DNA from 4 places in the Lysinibacillus sp. NPDC093197 genome. Region 2 is predicted to be linked to each of the others. Evidence: riboswitches for the same ligand, from Rfam matches in the RefSeq annotation. Region 2 holds a riboswitch; each other region holds the start of a gene.
The links. Region 2 has a riboswitch for cobalamin ahead of ACIP9G_RS01715 (ABC transporter substrate-binding protein). Riboswitches for the same ligand answer to the same signal wherever they lie in the genome.
Positions count from the first base shown of each region.

Region 1 (5,769 bases), on a different contig from region 2:
TCGCTTACTTGATGCGCTCTGAATGCGGAAAGTACCTTTTGCTGATTGATGAACGCCATATTCTCTACCTTCGTGTGATAAGGGCGCACCTTTTCTTCTATTTTTTCCGCTAATGTTAACGTTTCTGTTGTTAAATGGGTTGTAAAAGTCATTGTTTTCGTCTCCGTTTCAAATTGTTCTTTCCTATCTTATCAATTTGTTTGCAACCCTGCAAAAATTGCTATTGTGTCTAGCTGTTAAATGCGCTAAGCTAAGGGGCGGACTTACTACAAATTATTCTCGTATAAGGGGGGAAAGTGATGGCTTGGGAAGTTTTTAGCATCATCGGGACAATTGCCTTCGCTATTTCCGGGGCAATAATTGCAATGGAAGAAGAATACGATTTATTCGGTGTATATATACTTGGCATTGTAACTGCATTCGGTGGAGGTGCCATTCGTAATTTACTGATTGGTCTACCTGTCACAACATTGTGGGGGCAAGATATGATGTTCCAAATTGCGATTGCTGCAATTACTATATTTTTTATTTTTCCGCATCATCTAATACAGCATTGGCATCGTTGGGGCAATTTCACCGATGCTATTGGTTTATCGGCTTTTGCTATACAAGGTGCATTGTACGCTGTCAAACTCAATATGCCAATTAGTGCAGTCATTGTTGCTGCTGTTTTAACTGGTTCAGGCGGTGGTATTGTTCGGGATTTATTGGCTGGACGGAAGCCACTCGTGTTACGCGATGAAATTTACGGTGTATGGGCAGCACTTGCAGGTCTTCTTATTGGACTGGAATTACTACCAGGCGATATTTTCTTATATGTATTATTCGGTGTCATTACAGTTTTACGAGTTCTTTCATATATGAAGAAATGGCGTTTGCCGTTACGGAAGTTGAACCGAGCTTAATAGAGGCTTTACCGTTGATGTCCGCTACGGCGAGTGCTTTCCGCGGGCACAACGTAAGCCGCAACCGTCGCTGTCGCGCCGCCTGTTGCGTCTTTCGTTTTGTGCTGTTCCCGCAGGAGTCACTCGCCTTCGCTACCATCAACTCGTGTTCTCTTCTAATTTTTTATTTACTACCAAAGAATGAACAGCTATAGTTTCATTCATTTTACATAGCGTAAAAATGCCATCACATTAGTCGAACTCTTTCTGCTTTACCGTTGATGCCCGCTACGACGGGTGCTTTCCGCGGGGTCGCAACCGTCGCTGTCGCGCGAATTGTTGCGTCTTAGGCTGCGTGGGTTCCCGCAGGAGTCACTCGCCTTCGCTACCATCAACTAGATTGTATATACTATTTCCTTCGCTCTAAGAACAAACCTTATTCCTCGTCAATTATTATTTATCTATTAGCGCCATAGACTCTGCTAATGTAGCCATATTGCTCATCATCGAACAAGCTGCGTCTAGAATTGGAAACGCTAATGCTGCACCAGAGCCCTCTCCCAATCGCATATTCATATGAAGCATCGGCTCTACTCCTAGCAATTCGGCTGCTATTTTTGCCCCAGGTTCTTCTGATGCATGAGAAGGTATGATATAGTCTTGTACTTTTGGTTCAAGCTCATATGCAATTAGTGCAGCTACTGTAGAAATAAAGCCATCAATGACAACTGGTTTGCGATTTGCGGCAGCCGCAAGGATCACTCCAGCCATAGCCCCTATTTCTAACCCACCAACTTTTGCAAGTATATCGATTGCATCATGACGATTAGGTTTGTTTATTTCGATAGCCTTTTGAATAACAGCTACTTTATGTTCAATTCCTCCTGACCCTAGCCCTGCACCGAATCCCGTCACTTCATGCGGGTGACAAGCATGAAGTACTGATAATATAGCTGCACTAGGTGTTGTATTGCCAATCCCCATTTCACCAGTACCAAGAACATTTGCCCCTTTTGCTATTTCTGATGTAGCTATTTCTATGCCTACTTCAATTGATTGGACTGCTTCTTCCCTCGTCATTGCCGGACCTTTCGCCATATTATCCGTACCATATTTAATTTTTTTTATTAGTACACCAGCATTAAGCGGAATATCCTCTTTGACACCGACGTCCACCGTTACAATTTTTGCATTTGTTATTTTAGCAATAGCACAAACACCTGTTACCCCTTTAGGAAAATTCAATGTTTGAAAAAATGTTACGTTTTGTGGATTCGATGTTACCCCTTCGTCACAAACACCGTGATCTGCCGCACAAACGATGATCACTTTGTTATCGAGTTTAGGATATAGTTCTCCCGTAATCCCAGTTAGTTGTATAGCAAGCGACTCCAGCTTCCCTAAACTGCTTGGTGGCTTGCTAAGAGAATCTATACGTTCCTTCGCATTTTCCATCATTTTGTTGTTAGTACGTTGAATTTGTTGAATCGTTTGTTGTAGCAATTGCATCATCATCTCTCCTTTTTTTAGCCTTTTACATAAAAGAATGAAAAAAATAGAAAAGTCTGTAGTTTATTTCATAACAAATAAACTACAGACTTTTCCATCGTCCATATCATCCGAAGCAATTAGGCAGGTCTCCTGGCTCAATCTCAACATTTTATAGAACCTTCCCAGCCATCGCTAGTGGTATTCTCTATAAAACTCCATTTTACAGTGGTGGGACCGCTAAAGCATTTCACTTTATTCCCTATTCTCCCAACGTGGGCACCTAATGCTTTTATGTAATTACTTTAAATTTACGACAAAGTTTTTTGAGTGTCAATATTGTTAAAAGTTTTGGTAACAGCACTTTTTGCATTGCCATCATTTAATATAAACAAAAAAAATGAGGTATTTAACAACTGACTTGTTAAATACCTTCATCTTTACATTATTTAAATTCTAATTCCCCATCATAGGCAAGCATGCCGCCTTCAAGATTTGTTACATCAAAGCCTTGTGCTTCTAAATAAGCACATGCATTTGCCGAGCGTCCGCCAGCTTTACATACGATAATATAAGGCTTAGATCTATCTATCTCATCTAGACGCTCTGGAATTGTTCCAAGCGCTATATGCTTAGCACCAGGAATGACACCTTGTGCTACCTCATCATCTTCTCGCACATCAATAATGTATAGGTCTTCGTTAGCATCTAGTTGTTCTAATAATTGCGTTGTATCCATTGATTTCATCTTTATAGTCCTCCAATATATCAATTTCCTATTACATTATAGCGTGAACGAAAAAAAACAGCTAGTGATGTAGCACTAGCTGCTTAAAATGACTCTATTCTTCTGTCTCTAAAAATTCGACTTGCTTTGCTGGAACGAAAGTAGAAATTGCGTGTTTGTAAATGAGATGCTGTTTGCTTTCAGCATCAACTAATAATACTGTAAAGTTGTCATAGGATTTCACTGTTCCTTTTAACTGGAACCCGTTTAACAGAAACACAGTTACAAAAACACTGTTTTTACGTAGATGGTTCAAAAACGTATCTTGCAAATTGATTGATTTCATAGATTGCGCCTCCCCTACTCTCTTTCTACCTCTTCATTCCTATAGTAGCATGTTATACCAATTTATCAATTAGTAATTTTTAGAAATTATTAAAGTTTTTAGTCTTTTTCAATAAAATGAATGTCCATCTTATTACGGAAATAAGTAAGTTGTCTTTTCGCGTAGCGACGAGAATTTTGTTTTAAACTTTCAATTGCTTCTTCTAATGTGCATCGACCATCTAAGTAATCATACAATTCCTTATAGCCAATCGCTTGTATTGACTGTACACCTCGAATATTTTGCTGCCATAACCCTTTTACTTCTTGTAACAGCCCTTTGTCCATCATCAAATCTACTCGGCGATTTATGCGATCATAAAGCTCATCGCGTGACATATTTTCTCCAAGCCCTAAAATCAAATGGCGATAAAGGGGGATTTCTCCACGATTATGTTCATCTGAAGCTTTTGAAACACCACTTAATTCAATCATTTCTAATGCTCGAATAACACGTCTTGTATTATTCGGATGAATTGTTTCTGCCGTTTTCGGATCCAATGCTAGTAGTTTTGCATGCATTGCTTCAGGACCCAACTTTTCTAGCTCTTCATAATATGCCTTACGTGCTACCTCATCTACCTGCTCCTCCGTAAATTGGAAATCATAGAGCACTGCTTGTACATATAATCCAGAGCCTCCAACAATAATTGGCAACTTCCCGCGTGCCTGTATTTCACTAATTTTGGCACGCACCAGTTTTTGATAATCCGCTACTGAAAATGATTCTGTTGGCTCTTTGAAGCTTAATAAATGATGTGGTACACCTTGCATCTCTTCCTCGGTAATTTTCGCTGTACCAATATTTAAGTCTTTATAAATTTGCATCGAATCGCCATTAATAATTTCACCATTATACTTTTTTGCTAGCTCAATGCTCAGTGCTGTTTTACCAGAGGCCGTTGGACCAACGATTGCAACAACCTCTGCTTGCTGAATTTTATTTTGTATCATACTTTTTTAACCACCGTAATAAAACTTGATGAACCGCCTGATGATTGTCTTCATTTAAAATTTCGTGTCGCTTATCTTCAAATAAATAGACTGTAACATCCTGTATACCTGCTTCTACAAAACGCTCTGCCACTGTATACACTCCTTGACCACCGTCACCAACAGGGTCCTTGCTACCACTTATCAAAAGGATCGGTAAGTTTTTATTTATTTTTTCAATCTCTTTTTTTCGATTTAGCACCATAAGGCCAGCCGTTAAATCAACAAAAAATTGGTTTGTTGGTATAAAGCCACAATATGGATCATCAATATATTTTTGCACCTCATGCTCTACAGAACATAACCAATCATACGCTGTTTTAGCATTTGGAACTTGCTTATTGAAGCTCCCAAAACTCAATTTATTTAATAAAGGGCTCTCCAACTCTTTGCCCATCTGCATTGCTAATACTTGTGCAACATAATGTCCAATCTTATGCAATGTTGAAACGTTTCCTGTTCCACAAAGTATAACGTTATCCACGCCATTGCCGTAAAGCTGAATATACCTTCTAGCAATAAAAGAACCCATACTATGACCGAACAAAATGAAAGGCACATCGGCAAATTGAGCATGCATAGTTAATATCACTTCATGGGCATCTTCAACAACACGGTCAAAACCATTTTTCTCAGCGAAAAAACCTAATGTGCCGTTATAAGATGCTGTTTCTCCATGTCCACGATGATCATGCATCGTAACTGCATAGCCTGCTGCACATAGTATTCGAGCAAATTTTAGATAACGTCCACTATGCTCTGCCATGCCATGTAAAATATGAAAATGACCTATGCATGGAATAGCCGGAGTCAATGTTCGCGTAAACACAAAATGTCCATCCGACATTTTCATATAACGCTCTTCCATTTACTACACCTCCACATCTGCAAAACTTGTCGCATCTATTATGGCTTGTTCTAATTGAGCAACATAAGTATTTCTTTGGGATTCTGAGTAGTGAAAACGCTGTTGCATTACTTGAATTACTTGCTCCTTATATCGTTTCACTGCATCAATATCAAAGTATAATAATCCCGTACGACGAATAAAGAAATCACAAGGTGTATAAACCATTTCCGCTTCTATACCATAGAGCAGCATCGCATGTAACACGAGAGGCATCGTACTGCCATGCTCATGCAAATACTTCACCTGATCAAATAAAGCGTCAACATTTGTACCATACTTTTGCACAAGATGCTTTGCTTCATCATAATTCAGGCCATACTGAACACCCTCTCTAGCTTTATATGCAGTATAATCAGGGAAATTAATAGCATTAATGCCCTTTG
Region 1 covers NZ_JBIVOH010000005.1:38,632-44,400, forward strand. Annotated here, with positions in the region: gene ACIP9G_RS14240 (methionine gamma-lyase family protein) at 1-152, opposite strand, end outside; gene ACIP9G_RS14245 (trimeric intracellular cation channel family protein) at 300-905, shown strand; gene cobT (nicotinate-nucleotide--dimethylbenzimidazole phosphoribosyltransferase) at 1,338-2,393, opposite strand; cobalamin riboswitch at 2,499-2,674, opposite strand; gene ACIP9G_RS14255 (rhodanese-like domain-containing protein) at 2,818-3,120, opposite strand; gene hfq (RNA chaperone Hfq) at 3,215-3,445, opposite strand; gene miaA (tRNA (adenosine(37)-N6)-dimethylallyltransferase MiaA) at 3,544-4,437, opposite strand; gene ACIP9G_RS14270 (alpha/beta fold hydrolase) at 4,424-5,344, opposite strand; gene ACIP9G_RS14275 (glycerol-3-phosphate dehydrogenase/oxidase) at 5,348-5,769, opposite strand, start outside.
Region 1: it holds a riboswitch for cobalamin, as region 2 does, so the genes downstream of both, cobT (nicotinate-nucleotide--dimethylbenzimidazole phosphoribosyltransferase) here and ACIP9G_RS01715 (ABC transporter substrate-binding protein) in region 2, are expected to answer to the same signal.

Region 2 (5,769 bases):
TCACCAAATGTAAAGTCTTGGCGTGTATGTAAAGTTCCTTGCAATGCTTTGATAAACGTTAACCGTTGAGTTCCATCATGGCGAATTTTAAATACCTCTCCTTGAAACGGTGCTTGATGGTCGAATCGAGTCTCCGTAAGTAGAGGGAGCTGTGATAAAAATTCTTTTATTCCAATATCCTTTAATGCCGCACCAGTAAAGCAAGGAAATGCTTGCTCTTGTTTAATCAACTTTTGCAACTGTAATAGGCATGTTTGTGCATCGAGATTTTCTGTCAAATAGGCATCGAGTAGTTGTTCATCACGTTCAGCTAGCCATTCAGCAATGTGGCTCTGGACATAATCTGTACGCAATGGGTCTTCTATTAAAAGTACGTCCTTCGAACATTCCTTTCGAAGCTGCTTCATAACGGCATCTACATCAGCGCCTTCACGATCTATCTTATTAATAAAGAAGAAGGTTGGTACGTTGTATTGCCTTAGCAATTGCCACACGGTTTCAGTATGTCCTTGTACACCCTCTACTGCGCTTACGATAATAATGGCGTAATCCATTACACGAATTGCGCGTTCCATCTCTGGTGAAAAGTCGACATGCCCAGGAGTATCAATTAGTGTGTATGTATCATCCCCAATTTGCATCCGTCCTTGTTCAGCAAAAATGGTAATACCACGAGCTTGTTCGATAGTATGATTATCTAAAAAAGTATCTTGGTGATCGACTCTTCCACGCGTTTGAATACTGTTCGTATGGAATAGTAGTTGTTCACAAAAGGTTGTCTTTCCTGCATCGACATGTGCGAGCACACCAATCGTTTTATACATAAAAAATCCTCATTTCTATTTTTCCTATATTCCTATTGTAACAGATAGTGCTTAAAAACATTTCGAGTAGAATAGTTCTCGTTTATGTTTGAATAGTAGTCAATTATTCATAATTATTAGTTATGGATTTTTTTGTGTGATTGAAAACAAAAATTACTTCTGCTAGGCTATTTTTATAACTTAATACTTCTATATATTGGTGCAAATGGTTTCTATCATTTGCTTAAAAGGGAAATCGGTGTAAATCCGATGCTGTCCCGCAACTGTAAATGGGGAGTTTATACAACACAGTCACTGTAGTTTAACTATGGGAAGACGTATAAACGTTGAACCTAAGCCAGGATACCTGCCAATATATATTATTTTACTTAACACCACGAGGATGGGAATAGTGATTGGTTGAATAACCATTGTTTTTTCACTATGCCGCCCTCTTGGAAACAAGAGGGTTTTTTGTGTCCATTTTGATGTGCAGTAGTTTAAGCAGGAACCGTAGCAAACAGCAATTCATGCTTTTACCAGGAAATGAAGCGTCAAGAAGTGCTCGTAATCAATAGCAAAGAAGTCATTGATTTCTTACTATAAAGATGAAAAATTACAAACTAAAGGAGAAACAAACATGAACAAATGGAAAGGCATGTGGCTAGTTCTTGCAATGGCATTATTGAGCATTTTAGGCGCTTGTAGTGCAAAAGATGATTCAGAATCAGCTGCACAAAGTGAAAACATTGAACCAGCACAAGCAGAGGCAAAAGAAGTAACAATTGATAATAACGATACGACACAAGTTTATACAGAAGCTCCTAAAAAGGCGATTAGCTTAAATCAGCACGTTACAGAAATAATGCTAGCATTAGGTTTAGAAGATTCAATGGTTGGTACTGCTTATTTAGATGATAAAATTTATGAACCTTTACAAGCAGCTTACGATAAAGTACCAGTGATAGCGGAGCAGTATCCGACAAAAGAACAAGTAATTGATAGTGAAGCGGATTTTTTATACGCTGGGTGGAAAAGTGGCTTTAGCGAAAAGGGTGTTGGTACACCAGAAGAGTTAGAAGCACTTGGTATTCACACCTATTTACATACTTCTTCAAGTATTACAAAACCAACGTTAGAGGATATATTTACGGATATCCGTAATATTGCAAAAATATTCCGTGTTGAAGACCGCGGAGAGGCATTAATTGAACAGATGACAAAGGATGTTGATGCTGTTCGCGCAAAGTTACCACAAGGTGAAAAAGAATTACGTGTTCTAGTTTTCGATAGTGGGGACAAGGAAGTCTTTACAGCGGCACAAAACTTTATGGATGAACTTGTCACAGTTGCTGGCGGTAAAAACATTTTTGGCGATGTTGAATCGGGCTGGACAACGGTATCAAAAGAAGAAACAGTTGAACGTAACCCTGAAGTCATTGTCGTAATTGATTATGGTTCCCAAACAGCAGAAGACAAAATTAAATTCCTAAAAAGTGATCCGGCATTAAAAGAAACAGATGCTGTGAAAAATGAACGCTTTGTCATTTTACCACTTTCAGCAGCTTCAGAAGGGGTTCGTGCTGCAGAGGCTATTGAAATTTTAGCAAAAGGTTTTTATCCTGAAAACTTTTAAATAACAATCGAAAGAGCTAGCTACTTGCTAGCTCTTTTTCATAAGGAGAACAAACAATGAATGCCTTTCGTTCAAATACACCAGATCGAACATTTGAAAAACTAAATACAAATGGAAATTTTACACGCCTTGCAGTAAGTCAAGGTATTATCAATAAGCATTATACACCAGCTCAATTTCAAAAAATTGCTGAGGTTGTAGGTGATAGCGGCGCAATTAAATACTCGGCTTCCTATAGTATCCTTTTGTCCGTCCCAACTATAAACGTGAATGAAATTATCAATGAGCTTCAAGAAGCAGGCTTATATATTGCAAAGCAAGGTCCTATCGTTGCGATAAAAGCATGTGATTTTTGTGATGGGGACAAAATGGAGGCTGCCGAAATAACCGAACACCTATACGAAGCATTACATGAAGAAACTGTGCCTTCTAGACTACGGTTAAATATTAATGGCTGTGCATCGGCTTGCTATAATGCTGTATATGATGATATTGGGCTTGTTTATCAAAAGGATAGCTTCGATGTTTACTTAGGTGCCGTGCCGATGGGGGCCAATGCAAAGGCGGGTACACTATTTGCTAAAAGAGTTTCAGTACAAAAAATAGAAAGCTTTCTACAACAAATTATCAGGCATTATCAGAAACACGCTCGCCCAAATGAACCTTTCCATAAATTTTATCGTAGAACAAATAGCGCTGAATTTTGGCAAGCATTAAAGAAAGAGTGATTCTCCTTCATTGATTTCTGCCTTTGGAGTCGTGTCGTTTTAAACAACTGATAAAAGGAAAGAGCTGGCTAGAGCTAGCTCTTTTTTAATGGAAACAATAGATGACTAGGTAGGGGTATAGATGTTAAAAATAATGTCTTTAAAGAAGTAGTTTTAGCCTGATACGCTAGGTAAAGTTGGGTTAAAATATTAAAAATTAGGGAATGATAAGGACGAAAATCTAAATGTAGGGGGGATGGAATGACCATCATAAACAATCATAAAAATACACTAGTTTATGTAAGCCGGAATTTATTGTCAGGGTTTCTATTTGGGATAGGCCTAGTAGCTTTTATAGATGAGACTATTTTTCATCAATTATTTCGCTGGCATCATTTTTATGATAAGTCTACAACGGATATTGGTTTAATTTCTGATGGTATATTCCATGCAATTAGTTGGTTTGCTACTATTGCAGGATTGTTTTTACTTGCAGATATTCGTCGTAAAAGTGGGTTTTGGTTGAAGAGATGGGTTGGTGGCATGTTACTAGGTGCAGGAGGTTTCCAATTATATGATGGCATCATTCAACATAAGCTAATGCGAATACACCAGATTAGGTATGTAGAAAATGTTATCGTATACGATGTAATTTGGAATGTACTTGCTGCAATTATTCTCATAATCGGACTTTATCTTGCTGTTCTTACTAGCAATAAAAATCTTCAAGCAGAGGCTACCACTAATGAACGCTGACCATCACCAAATATTAGAGGGTGGTCCTAGTCATGATGGTTTTGGAATCATTCATCCTCAACTAGTTTTTTTAATTTTGTTTATTACCATATTAATTTTGTATATTATTGCTACTGTAATTACAAATCGTAATTATAAAACATGGCCATTTTATCGTATAGTAAGTTTTGTTTTTGGAATTTTATTGGCGATTAGTGCTGTTGTAGGTCCTTTAGCAAATCGTGCTTCTATAGATTTTACAGCACACATGTTTAGCCATTTACTTTTGGGTATGCTAGCACCGTTATTCATTGTACTTGCAGCGCCTATGACATTAATACTTAGAACTTTAAGCACCCCATTAGCTAGGGGGCTTTCGAAAATTTTAAGAAGTTGGCTAGCACGTATACTTATTCATCCACTAGTCACTAGCTTTCTAAATATAGGTGGACTTTGGATATTGTACACTACTAACCTATATTCATTAATGCACGACAATAGTCTAATACATGTAATTGTCCATTTACATGTATTCATTGCAGGCTATTTGTTTACTGTTTCTATCATTTATTTTGATCCTGTATATCATAGGAAATCCTTTATTTACAGAGCAATAGTTTTAATTATTGCATTAGCAGGACATGGAATATTATCAAAGTATATTTATGCTCATCCTCCTAAAGGTGTTCCGATAGAACAAGCAGAAATCGGAAGTATGGTTATGTACTATGGTGGAGATATAATTGATGCCATAATAATTTTTACACTTTGCTTGCAATGGTATAAGGCAGCAAGACCACGAGACCGTGAACTGCAAACAACTAAGGGAACATTAAAAATTAATTAAAGAAAGAGTGACGCATATAGAGTCACGCTCAGACTGTAAACAAACTATTTTTGGCGAGGTCAGATGCTAAAAAATAGTTTGTTTCTTGCTTTATAGCGAATTTTTCCAACAACATGTATACATCGTGTTTTCTATGCTACAATTTCCTATAAGTGTGGAAGGAAGGTGTTTTATGAAAATATCCGTTTATGTTGCAAGTGCATTTAGCAAGGATCATAAAGGCGGAAATAAAGCAGGAGTAGTATTTATGGAGAATACATTGTCCACTACTCAAAAAATGGCAATAGCCAAACAACTGGGCTATGCGGAAACTGCATTTATAGCAGAATCTGAAATTGCGGATTATAAAATTGAGTATTTTACACCAAAAGAAGAAGTTGATTTATGTGGTCATGCCACAATTGGCTCTTTCGCGATTCTGATGCATTTAAATAAACTTTTCAAGAATCGCTATACGATTGAAACGAACAGCGGTGTTCTTGCTATAACTATAAAAGATGACATGATATTTATGGAACAAAACAAACCGATATTCTATGATGTTGTATCTCCAAACGAGTTCATCGACTGTTTTGACATTCAAGCTATAGACAATAAATACCCAATTCAAATTGTCTCCACGGGCTTAAAGGATATTTTAATTCCTATAAAAAGCGAAACACAATTACATGCACTGCAACCTAATTTTGGAAAAATTAAAGAAATTAGCAAGTATTATAATGTTGTCGGGATGCATCTGTTTACTTTTAATGACAATCGAATTATATGCAGAAATTTTGCTCCACTATACGACATCAATGAAGAAGCAGCGACTGGAACTTCCAACGGTGCATTAGCTTGCTACCTTTATGAACATCACTACTTGCAAAAAGAAGTCTATGTATTTGAACAAGGTTATTCTTTACACTCGCCTTCAGAAATATTAGTTAAATTAGCAACGAATAGCAAGAATGATATAGATAAAGTTTATGTTGGCGGCAAAGGCTATTACTGTGAAACTAAGTGTTTAAATGTAGAAAATATTGAGTGAAAAAATAACGA
Region 2 covers NZ_JBIVOH010000001.1:344,929-350,697, reverse strand. Annotated here, with positions in the region: gene ACIP9G_RS01720 (GTP-binding protein) at 1-824, opposite strand, end outside; cobalamin riboswitch at 1,005-1,192, shown strand; gene ACIP9G_RS01715 (ABC transporter substrate-binding protein) at 1,444-2,439, shown strand; gene ACIP9G_RS01710 (precorrin-3B methylase) at 2,496-3,167, shown strand; gene ACIP9G_RS01705 (DUF2243 domain-containing protein) at 3,408-3,902, shown strand; gene ACIP9G_RS01700 (cytochrome c oxidase assembly protein) at 3,892-4,728, shown strand; gene ACIP9G_RS01695 (PhzF family phenazine biosynthesis protein) at 4,901-5,758, shown strand.

Region 3 (5,769 bases), on a different contig from region 2:
CATTGCATAGCGATGTCATCGGTTAGAGATGCTTTAGACTATTTAGAAGAAAATCATGTAGATTTAGTGCTGTTAGATATTATGATGCCAGATATGGATGGTTGGCAAGCTTGTCAGGAAATAAGGAAGTTTTGGGATGTACCTGTCATTATGCTAACAGCAAAAGCGGAACAGGCTGATATTATAAAAGGCTTAAATTTAGGAGCAGACGACTACATTTTAAAGCCTTTTGACGAGGAAGAGTTAGTAGCACGCATACATGCTGTATTAAGAAGAACAAAAACTGAAGAAACTTTCATTTTTTTTGAAGGGCTACGATTAAATAAAGAATCTATTGAATTGTCTTTTCAACAAGAAGCTATTCTTTTAACGCCGAAAGAATTTTCGATGTTAGCGCTGTTTCTTGAATATCAAAATAAAGTTTTCTCAAGAGAGCATTTAATTAATACAGTTTGGGGATATAACGGTACTATTGAAGACCGAACAATTGATTCGCATGTCCGCAATTTACGGGAAAAACTAAGGAAAAGTGGCTTTCCTGTTGATGATTACTTACAGACAGTGTGGGGAATCGGCTATAAATGGCATAAGCTTGCTGACAAAAAGTAATTACAAACACCCTCTGATGACAGAGGGTGTTTCGTTTTTATTTTGACGTTAGTTCACTATCTGTAACCCATTTATGATTTTTCATTTCTTCACCAGTAGTTGTTAATGGAAAATCAATCATATAAACGGTCGTTTGTACTGCGTCATCAATGCGAACAGTAGCATTTTCCATGCCTTTCATATGTGCAGCATCTGTTTTGACTTCAGTGCCTGGAGACAATGGGGCAACACCTGGATCTATTAATTCCTCATGTATTACCCATTTATGATTTTCTATTTTCTTTCCACCAGTAGTCGGTTCATAGGAGATAATATAGGCAGTTGTATCATATGCCCCAACAATCGTTGCTTCGGCGCCTGCCATCCCAGACATATGTCCTTCCTTAATAATAGCAGTACTGCCTACAGGGAATTTAGGGTTTTTAGCAGTTTTTAAAGTGGATGGAACTTCACCCGAGCTTGAATGATTCATCTCTTCTCCATGGCCTGTTTCTGCACTATGGTCCATTGCGTCACCATTAGCAGAGTCCGTCTTCGCTGCATCGTCAGAGCAAGCTGATAATATTAGTAAAGCCATTGCTGCTATAAAGCCTAGGAAAAAATTTCTTTTTAATACCATATGAATTTCCTCCTTACTATTTATTTGTCTTTAATGTAACAAGTAAATGTGCAGAAATTATGGATTAGGTTTTGTGCAAAATCCATTTGTATGAAGTTGAAAAGAGGAAAGATTGATTCCTAGATGAAAGAAGCTATAGACTACGATAATTATGTATGATAGAATCGTCATAATTTTAAAATTTCAGAAACTAATGGTGTGACGCTTGTTAACAAGTGCCACTTAAAAGGGAAGTCGGTGTAAGTCCGACGCTGTCCCGCAACTGTAACGAGGAGTTCTATGATGTAGTAGCCACTGTTTTTAGAATGGGAAGGCAATCATAGTAACGTTGAATCGAAGCCAGGAGACCTGCCAATTAGTTCATACCTGTAATGCCCACGAGGATGCAAGCAATTACGGACAATTGATGGATACTTCTCCAACTTTGTTTAACCTAGGGTATTTCTATGCATTCGTGCGTAGAATACCCTTTTTTATTGCTTCGTATTTATCAAGATTGATAAGGAGTTAATAAGCAAATGAATAAAAAATTTATGCTATTTTCATTGACCCTTCTTTTAGTACTGTTAGCTTCAATGACGGTTGCTATTATGATTGGCTCAGTGTCAATTACACCGCTACATGTATGGAAGGTTATTTTCTCGAAAATTCCTATTTTCTCAAATACGATAGTGCCTGATTGGAGCCGCTCACAAGAAATTATTATATGGCAAATACGTGTCCCACGTGTCATGCTTGCAGCCATTGTTGGAGCAGGTTTAGCTATTGCTGGAGCAGCTGTGCAAGCACTTGTCCGTAATTCTATTGCAGATCCATATATTTTAGGTATTTCTTCAGGTGCGACAGTTGGTGCCACGGCTGTCATCATTTTAGGCGCTTTTTCATTTTTAGGTATGTACGCCCTTTCAGTAGCTGCTTTTCTAGGCTCCTTTATAGCAATTGTGTTGGTATTTTTCTTGTCACGTGTAGGGGGACGTATTTCTATTTTCCGTTTGTTGCTAGCAGGAATGGCTGTATCGTTTATATTATCTGCTACTTCAAATTTTATGTTAATGATGTCTAAGGAAGAGGGCGGTATAAAAGCCGTTATGTATTGGATGCTTGGAAGTCTTGCGGGCGCAAAATGGAGTAATTTATTCATTCCAGCTATTATCTTTTTCATCGTTTTTGGTTTGTTATGGCTACATTATCGAAATTTAAATTTATTACTACTTGGGGAAGAAGCGGCGGTCACATTAGGTGTTAATCTTCAACAATTTCGAATTCAATTGATACTACTCGTATCATTACTAACAGGTGTGCTCGTTGCAGTAAGTGGCTCCATTGGGTTTGTTGGTTTAATAATTCCACATATCGTGCGATTAATAGTAGGGTCTAATTATAAATATGTTATCCCAATTAGCGCATTATTAGGAGGGATTTTCTTAGTTTGGGCAGATGCGATTGCCCGCGTGATAATAGCTCCAGAAGAAATGCCAATTGGAATCATTACTGCCTTTTGTGGCGGTCCATTTTTCATTTGGCTACTACGCCGTAACAATTATTCATTTGGTGAAGGAGATTAAAGGTATGACATTAGAGGCGAAGCATGTATCATTCTCCATTCATGATCAGCGCATATTAAAAGAAGTAAGCATTCAAATAAAGGAAAAGCAATTTGTCGGTTTAATTGGTCCTAATGGTAGTGGGAAGTCGACACTATTGAAAAATATGTATCGGTTATTAAAGCCAGAAAGTGGAACGGTATTATTGAATGAGGAAGATATTTTTCAGCAATCAAGTAGAGCGATTGCAAAAAATTTAGCCGTTGTTAGTCAGGAGACACCTGTTTTATTCGATTTTAAAGTGAAAGATTTAGTGAGCATGGGAAGAACGCCACATAAGAAGCTTTTTGAAATGGACGATAAGGAAGACTTTAAAATAGTGAAAGAGGCATTGTCTCAAACGGGTATTGCCCATTTAGAAACGCGCAGCTTTAGTTCCCTTTCTGGAGGAGAAAAAAAGAGAGTGATGGTTGCACGTGCACTAGCACAACAGGCGCAAGTGCTTATTTTAGATGAGCCTACTAATCATTTAGACATTCAGCATCAATTACAATTAATGGACTTAATTCAAACATTGCATTTGACTGTTGTCGCTGCCTTACATGATTTGAATATGGCTGCTATGTACTGTGATCAAATTTATGTTTTACAACAAGGTAGTATTGTTCATTACGGCACACCAGAAGAAGTGTTAACGCCTAAACTGCTTCGTGATGTTTTTGGAGTATACGCCGATATTCAAACACATCCACTGACAGGCAAACCGTATTTAACATATGTATCTGAACAATTCACAAAAACTACATAAGTGCCAGTCACTCAAACAATTCTGATACAATTTGCATAAAGCATTGCAAGTAGGGTATTTATAAATAACCAAGTAAAAATCCACGCACACTCCTGCGGCTTACAATGTGCCCGCCGGAAAGCGAAGTGGATTTTTGCGATATAGGAAGTCTGAAGCTTTTGTTAGGTGTATATGCGGAGCACCAGTCACACAAATAATTTACTGTGTAAGTATTGAATTTTATGGTTAACCAAGTAAAAATCCACGTAGACTCCTGCGGGAACGCACGTAACGTAAGACGCAACAAGCGGCGCGCAGCGACGGTTGCGGCTTACAATGTGCCCGCGGAAAGCGAAGTGGATTTTTGCGATATAGGAAGTCTGATGCTTTTGTTAGGTGTATATGCGGAGCACCAGTCACACAAATAATTTACTGTGTAAGTATTGAATTTTATGGTTAACCAAGTAAAAATCCACGCACACTCCTGCGGGAACGCACGTAACGTAAGACGCAACAAGCGGCGCGCAGCGACGGTTGCGGCTTACAATGTGCCCGCCGGAAAGCGAAGTGGATTTTTATGATATAGGAAGTCTGATGCTTTTGTTAGGGTCTATGCTAATGCCGGTCACCAAAACAAAGTCACCAAAACAATTCAGAAGATTTTTGCGGTTTAATTTTTGTATAGTTGTGAGATATTCGGGGAACGTTACTTTTGAAAGGATGCGTGACGAATATGGAAGAGATTAAATTTGCACAATTAGATCACACACAGCTTGAAAAAATTAATGAGCTAGAAAAGAAAATTGGTGTTACTTTAGTTGCTTATGATGCAGCGGCAACACCAAATCAAGGTTCAGGTTCATACGACACTGATAATAGTACAAATCAAAACCATCCATCTTAAATAATGAAAACGCCTTGCAGCAATGTAAGGTTTTTTCATTTTATAATCGAACAAAAGGAGCTGTATACATGTTTCAGGACTATTATACGGATTTACATATTCACATTGGACGAACAATGAGTGGGCGAGCAGTGAAGATTACGGGAAGTAAAACTTTAACATTATCGCGAATTTTAGAGATGGCTAGTGCAAAAAAAGGGCTTGATATAATCGGCATAATTGATTGTCACTCGCCAGAAGTACTTGCTGAGATGGAGATGATGATAAAACGCGGTGAACTAGAAGAGTTATCGGAAGGGGGCCTTCGGTTTCAAGAAACTACGCTTATTCCAGGCTCGGAAATTGAGATTTATGATAGCAACTGTCATGGCCCAATTCATGTGCTAGCTTATTTTCCTACTATCGTAGTGATGGAGGATTTTTCGAATTGGATGAGAGGCTTTATGAAAAACATTCATTTAAGTTCACAGCGTATTTATTGTGATGGACAAGCGCTGCAACAAAAAGTTCGAGAATTAGGGGGTCTTTTTATTCCAGCGCATGTTTTTACACCATTTAAAAGTTTATTTGGAAGAGGCGTTCACCACAGTTTAACTGAAGTGTTTGATCCACAGCTTATAGATGCTATAGAACTTGGTTTAAGCTCTGATACCAATATGGTAAAAAATATACGGGAAATTCAGCGGTATACATTTGTGACTAATTCGGATGCTCATTCGCTTGGCAAAATTGCACGTGAATATCAAATACTACGATTAAAGGCAGCTAATTTTACCGAATTAAAGATGGCACTCCATGAACAGGATGGGCGAGGCGTAATAGCTAATTATGGGTTAAACCCATTGCTTGGCAAATACCATCAAACAGTATGCGCTAAATGTGGTAAGCAGTTAAACGATGGGGATACAATTTGCAGGTCGTGTGGAAGTTCACAAATCGTGAAAGGCGTTGCGACTCGAATTATGGAACTATCTGATTTGAATAGTGCTGAACGTGAGAGACCACCGTATATTCATCAAGTACCACTTGATTTTATACCAGGTTTAGGTCCGAAAATGATGGAAAGATTACTTCACGCATTTGGAACTGAAATGACAATTTTACATCGTATTACAACCGAGCAACTTGCAGAAATTGTGCCACTTAAAATAGCAAAGATGATTGATTTAGCTAGAACAGGACAATTAAATATTGCAGTTGGTGGAGGAGGCGTCTACGGAAAGGTCCAGTCTGAATAGGGTAAATCTTTAAGTGAATATAGGGCGATTTTAGGTATTTACTATTAATGTTCCCATTTTTATCCTCA
Region 3 covers NZ_JBIVOH010000013.1:43,118-48,886, forward strand. Annotated here, with positions in the region: gene ACIP9G_RS22000 (response regulator transcription factor) at 1-609, shown strand, start outside; gene ACIP9G_RS22005 (YdhK family protein) at 647-1,228, opposite strand; cobalamin riboswitch at 1,406-1,598, shown strand; gene ACIP9G_RS22010 (FecCD family ABC transporter permease) at 1,747-2,793, shown strand; gene ACIP9G_RS22015 (heme ABC transporter ATP-binding protein) at 2,798-3,580, shown strand; gene ACIP9G_RS22020 (hypothetical protein) at 4,293-4,463, shown strand; gene ACIP9G_RS22025 (endonuclease Q family protein) at 4,532-5,701, shown strand.
Region 3: it holds a riboswitch for cobalamin, as region 2 does, so the genes downstream of both, ACIP9G_RS22010 (FecCD family ABC transporter permease) here and ACIP9G_RS01715 (ABC transporter substrate-binding protein) in region 2, are expected to answer to the same signal.

Region 4 (5,769 bases), 330 kb from region 2:
CGGTTTTAAAATTCCATTTAGATGCTGAAATAGTGTTGATTTGCCAGCACCATTATGACCTAGTAGGGCGATTTTTTTCCCCTTTGGAATTTGCAATGAAATATCTGTAAGTGCCTCGGTACCGTCTGCATAAGCATATGATAAATGTTTAAGATCAAAATAAAGCTCTGTCATGAGAAAAAACCTCCATATATTACGAGGAATAAAAATATAAAAACAATTCCAAACCAGTTTTTCTTGCTATAACATACACTGTCTTGCCAATAAATAGATTCGCCACCACGTGCTTGCATCGCATTATTTAGTTCACGACTACGTTGAAACATTTCCGCAAACAATGCTGCAATAAGCATGGAAATCGACCGTAACCATTGCATAGGTGATTGATAGCCAAGGCGTGATTGTTGAGCAAGATGAATTTTTTGCATGCTATTTAAAAAGATGAAAATAAATCGATACGTTAGCTCTACTAATTCTACAAATAAAGCAGGCAGACGCCATTGACGTAAGACGTGACAAATAGATTGTACCGATGTCGTTAAAATTAAAAAGTATAAACAGCTAATACTGCCTAATACAGAGAACAATAGCTGCTGTGCTGTGATCAAGCTTTCATTTCCGATGAAAAAAGTCCAATTACTAAGAGAAAATGCCCAGAAATGTGCTGGGAGGTTACTTGAATTTGGTGCAATTGAAATCAAAATAGATAGTAAACTGGATAGCAGAAAAAATCCTGGTAACAGCAGTAATTTCGCATAATATTGGAAAGGGATTTTTGCGCCTAAAATGATAAAAGCACTCATTACAATAAATGTAATGAGTGAAATAAGTTCATCTCTCACGATAAGCGACAATAGCAGTAACCCCAAGGAAAACGTCATTTTTTCTAACGGATGAACGGACGCTAGTTTATTCATATAAGCATACTTATCAATGAGTAACATCGTTTAACCTTCCTTATGCTTGCCGCGCATATAGCCTACGAAATAGCCAATAAAGCCAGCACCAATCGCAGCCTGTAATACGAATAATAAGCTTTCAATTTCACCACTTGGTGGCTCCCATAAGCTTTCAAACCATGGTTCATATTCTGCATTAATTTCACCGATTGCAGCTTCAGCTTCTCCGTCTGCACCACCGAATTCTGCACCTTTTTGTACGAAAAGAGGGATGATTGCTAAAAGTACAACGACAGCTAGTAGCAGTAAATTTTTCTTCATCCTAATGTGCCTCCTTTGCTGAGAAAACACGTAGTGCCTTTAATTCGCTCACATTGTATTTTTTTAAGAAATTCATAACGATAACTGTTAAAATTCCTTCACTAATTGCTAGAGGGATTTGTGTTAAAGCAAAAATACCTGCAAATTTTGTGAATGAAGCCATAAAGCCTCCTACTTCAGAAGGGAAAGCCAATGCTAATTGAACTGAAGTGACAACATATGTACCTAAGTCCCCAAGCATCGTGCAAAAAAGACAGCAATAGAGAATGATAGACCGATTTTTTGAGAACCTTTAAAGACATAATACGCAATAATTGGTCCTACAATCGCCATAGAGAAAGCATTTGCACCTAAAGTGGTAATACCACCATGTGCTAAAAGTAATGATTGGAATAATAAAACGATTGTTCCAATCACACTCATGGCTAATGGTCCAAAAAGAACTGTACCAAGGCCAACACCAGTAGGATGTGAGCAACTTCCTGTTACTGATGGAATTTTCAGTGCCGATAAGACGAATGCGAATGCACCTGATAAGCCTAATATCATTTTCGTTTCAGGATTTTCGTCAATTGTTTTACGAATAGAACGTAATCCTAAAATAATAAATGGAATCGAAATAACCCACCAAAAAATCGCCCATTCAATCGGCAAAAATCCTTCCATGATATGCATGGCAAACGCTCGTTTTGGTACTAGTAAAAGAGCCACTAAGAAATAACTAAGTTTCCAAAAAGAAAATTTCAAAACCTTTCCTCCTCAACAGTAATTTTCGAATGTAGCGTGCGCAATAAAAAAAGCACTTCTCCGTTTCGGAAAAAGTGCATAGCTGAAAAAGCAAATAGAACTGTCATTTGCCAAGCCGCACACCTCTCCTCGTAGGTTGAAACGATCACGATTTTCTCGGCAGGTCTCCTGGCTTTAGTTCAACATTTTATAGGCCTTCCCGTCCTATGGACAGTGACATTTTCTATAAAATTCCCTAGTACAGTGGCGGGACCGCGCCGGACTTGAACCGGCTTCCCTTTTAAGCGAAATGTATACACTTCGCACCGAAAAAAGATGAAGTTGTGAGTTTTCACGAAGAAGTGTAACATGTTTTTCCAATCATAAGCTATCCTTTTTTTTGTAAAAAATTTTTTATAAAATAACAATCTAGAAAATTCAGATAAATGTCAGAGAAAATCTATCAATTTTAATGAAATATTTGTTGAAATTTTATTAAAAATCTAATAAATAAAAAAGAAATGTTGAAAAGTATAAAAATGATAGGCTATGATAGAAACAGTTTTATATTCGTTTTATTAACATTTCATTTTAAAATTTAAATATAAATCCATCATTAAGTGCTCGATATACTTCGAGATAATAGGGAAATCGGTGTAAATCCGATACAGCCCCCGCTACTGTAATAGCTGATGAAATCGCAATGCCACTGAAAACTTGGGAAGGCGCGAAAGTAAGAGGAAGCTTAAGTCAGGAAACCTGCTTAGTTGATGATATGCAAACTTTTCGGAGGGAGAAGTGAAGCGAGAGCGGATACGTGTATATTCGTTTTTATTTTGGCTTCTATAAAACCTTTACTCTTCGATATCGAGTAAAGGTTTTTTCTTTTTCCTAAAAGTAGAATGAGGGGAGAAAAGCAATGACAACTTGGAATTTAGAGGGCATGAAAACCCATCTTTTTATTTGTAATGGTAGTAGTTGCATGAAAAAAGAAGCTGAGGAAATTACGCTCGCAATACGAGACGAAATAGAGAAATTAGCACTCGATAAGGAAATACATACGACAAGAACGCGTTGTAATGGCAGATGTAAAGATGCTTGTGTTGTGATCGCGTACCCACAGGGAAATTGGTATCGTGTACCAACAGTTGAGCATGGTAGAACACTTGTAAAAGATTTAAACCATGATTCTTTACACAGCGAGCATGTTTTTACACTGACAGAAGGTACGTTGCAACGTACCCCACAAACAACAGCCATTAAAGGCATCGACAAGGTGAAAGAGGGGTAAAAAATGGCGCAAAAAGGAAAGATTTTTGTTGTAGGCTTTGGACCTGGAGATTTCAAGCATATTACGACACGTGCTGTAGAGGCATTACAACAAAGTGAATTTATTATCGGTTATAAAACGTATGTTGAGCTCATTCAAGATTTAGTAAGTGCGAAGTCGATTGTTAGTACTGGTATGACAGAAGAAGTGTCACGAGCACAAGAAGCGGTACGTCAAGCGGAGGCTGGAAATATCGTTTCTGTTATTTCGAGTGGTGACTCAGGCGTATATGGGATGGCTGGACTTGTATATGAAGTACTAATTGAGCTTGGGTGGACGGAAGCAACAGGTGTTGAAGTCGAAATTGTGCCAGGAATTTCTGCTATTAATTCGTGTGCAAGTTTGCTAGGCGCACCGATTATGCATGATTCTTGCACGATTAGTTTAAGCGATCATTTAACACCTTGGAATTTAATTGCAAAGCGTGTGGAAGCTGCGGCGATGGCCGATTTTGTCATTGCGTTATATAACCCAAAAAGTGGTCGCCGTACACGTCAAATTGTAGAAGCACAACGGATTTTACTAGAATATCGATCACCGGATACACCTGTAGGACTTGTGAAAAGTGCCTACCGTGATCGTCAGGAAATAACGATGACGACTTTAGCAGAGATGCTCGAGCATGATATCGGCATGTTAACTACAGTTATTATTGGAAATTCATCGACATTTTTCTATGACAATAAAATGATTACACCGCGTGGCTATCAGCGCAAATATACACTTGGAGAAGAAAAACAGCCTTTACGTCCACACCAGCGTTTAAGAGAAGAAAATGAGCCGTGGGCAATGAACCAAGAAACAGGTACTGCAAGTCATGACTTTGCTGCAGATCCAAATGCAGGACGTCTGAAAAGTAGTATTGCGATAGCACCTGCGCCTGTATCGGTACAAGAAAAATCATCTCTAGAAATGGCAGCAACTGCACTAGCCATGGTGAAAGGAACAACTGTCACAAAGGCTACAACGAAGTTAGTTCAGCAAAAAATGGAGTCGATTTTTGAACTTGCTGTTAGTCCTGGGGTAGCGAATAAATTTTTCACTCCACAGCAAATGATGACGTTAGCTGAAGTTGTGGGAGATGAAGGCACGATGGAATATACACCTGACCATCAAATTCATTTAAAAATTCCAACGACAGAGCCAGAAATTATTACTGAAAAGTTAAGAGAAGTAGGCTTTTTACTCGCACCAATTGGGGATGTGCTGTCATTAAAGGCTTGTGACTTCTGTTATGGCGAGAAGGCAGATTCAATTCCATATGCAGAGGAGATTCAAGCAAAGCTTGGTGGGTTGTCGTTGCCTAAAACGCTGAACATTGGCTTTAATGGCTGTGGCATGGCGTGTTATCGTGCAGTATTTGACGATATAGGTATCGTCTACCGGAAAAGTAAATTTGATGTTTTTATCGGTGCGAAACCAGTAGGGCGTACTGCACATGCAGCACAGCCAGTTGTAGAGGGACTAGAGCCAGAACAGCTTATTCCGCTTATTACAGACATTATTGAGGAATATAAGGCAAATGCACATCCAAATGAACGCTTATTTAAGTACTTCAAACGGGTGAAAAAAATATTGCATTTTACGTATCAAGATATGTCGTCAAAAATAAAAGTAGAGCCAGCTCCGTGCGGCGACTAGTGAGGAGATAAAAGATGAAAGCAATTTTATTTGTTGGCCATGGTAGCCGTTTAGCAGCAGGAAATGACGAGGTACGAACGTTTATAGAGCAAATGACGCCACGTATCGATGAAAGCTTTTTAGTAGAAACATGTTTTTTAGAGTTTGCCTCGCCAAACATTGAAGATGGTATAACGAATTGTGTGAAGAAGGGTGCTACAGAGGTACATGTAATCCCGATTATTTTACTTCATGCTGGTCATTCAAAAATGCATATTCCAGCAGAAATCGAACATGCACGTGAGCATTATCCAAATATTACATTCACGTATGGACAAACAATCGGTATTCATGACGAAATTTTTGCTATTTTAGAAGACCGCTTAGCAGAAATCGACTTCAATACTGAGGAAGAACATAAAGATACTGCTATTTTATTAATTGCACGTGGTGGCAGTGACCCAGCGGCAAATGGTGATTTTTATAAAATTACACGTTTGTTATGGGAAAAACTAAACGTTCAGTATGTGGAAAGCGCATTTATGGGCGTGACAGATCCGCGTGTTGAAGAAGGCATTGAACGCTGTGTCAAGCTCGGTGCTAAAAAAATTATTATGCTACCGTACTTTTTATTCACAGGTATTTTAATGGAACGTATGAATGGCATGTGCAAGCAATTTAATGAGCAATATCCTGACTGTGATATCCAAATTGCTAATTATTTTGGCTACCATGATCGTTTACAAAATGTGTTGTTAAACCGTATTGAACAAGCTGTGAATGGTACATCAACAGGTATGCAGGATTTAGAAAATTATCGTGCTTATGCGGCGGTACATGGACATGCGCATCATCATCACCATCATGACCATG
Region 4 covers NZ_JBIVOH010000001.1:679,360-685,128, reverse strand. Annotated here, with positions in the region: gene ACIP9G_RS03525 (energy-coupling factor ABC transporter ATP-binding protein) at 1-174, opposite strand, end outside; gene cbiQ (cobalt ECF transporter T component CbiQ) at 171-944, opposite strand; gene ACIP9G_RS03515 (energy-coupling factor ABC transporter substrate-binding protein) at 948-1,220, opposite strand; partial or broken gene ACIP9G_RS03510 (energy-coupling factor ABC transporter permease) at 1,222-1,886, opposite strand; cobalamin riboswitch at 2,109-2,292, opposite strand; cobalamin riboswitch at 2,548-2,727, shown strand; gene ACIP9G_RS03505 ((2Fe-2S) ferredoxin domain-containing protein) at 2,866-3,237, shown strand; gene cobJ (precorrin-3B C(17)-methyltransferase) at 3,241-4,917, shown strand; gene ACIP9G_RS03495 (sirohydrochlorin chelatase) at 4,932-5,769, shown strand, end outside.
Region 4: it holds a riboswitch for cobalamin, as region 2 does, so the genes downstream of both, ACIP9G_RS03510 (energy-coupling factor ABC transporter permease) here and ACIP9G_RS01715 (ABC transporter substrate-binding protein) in region 2, are expected to answer to the same signal.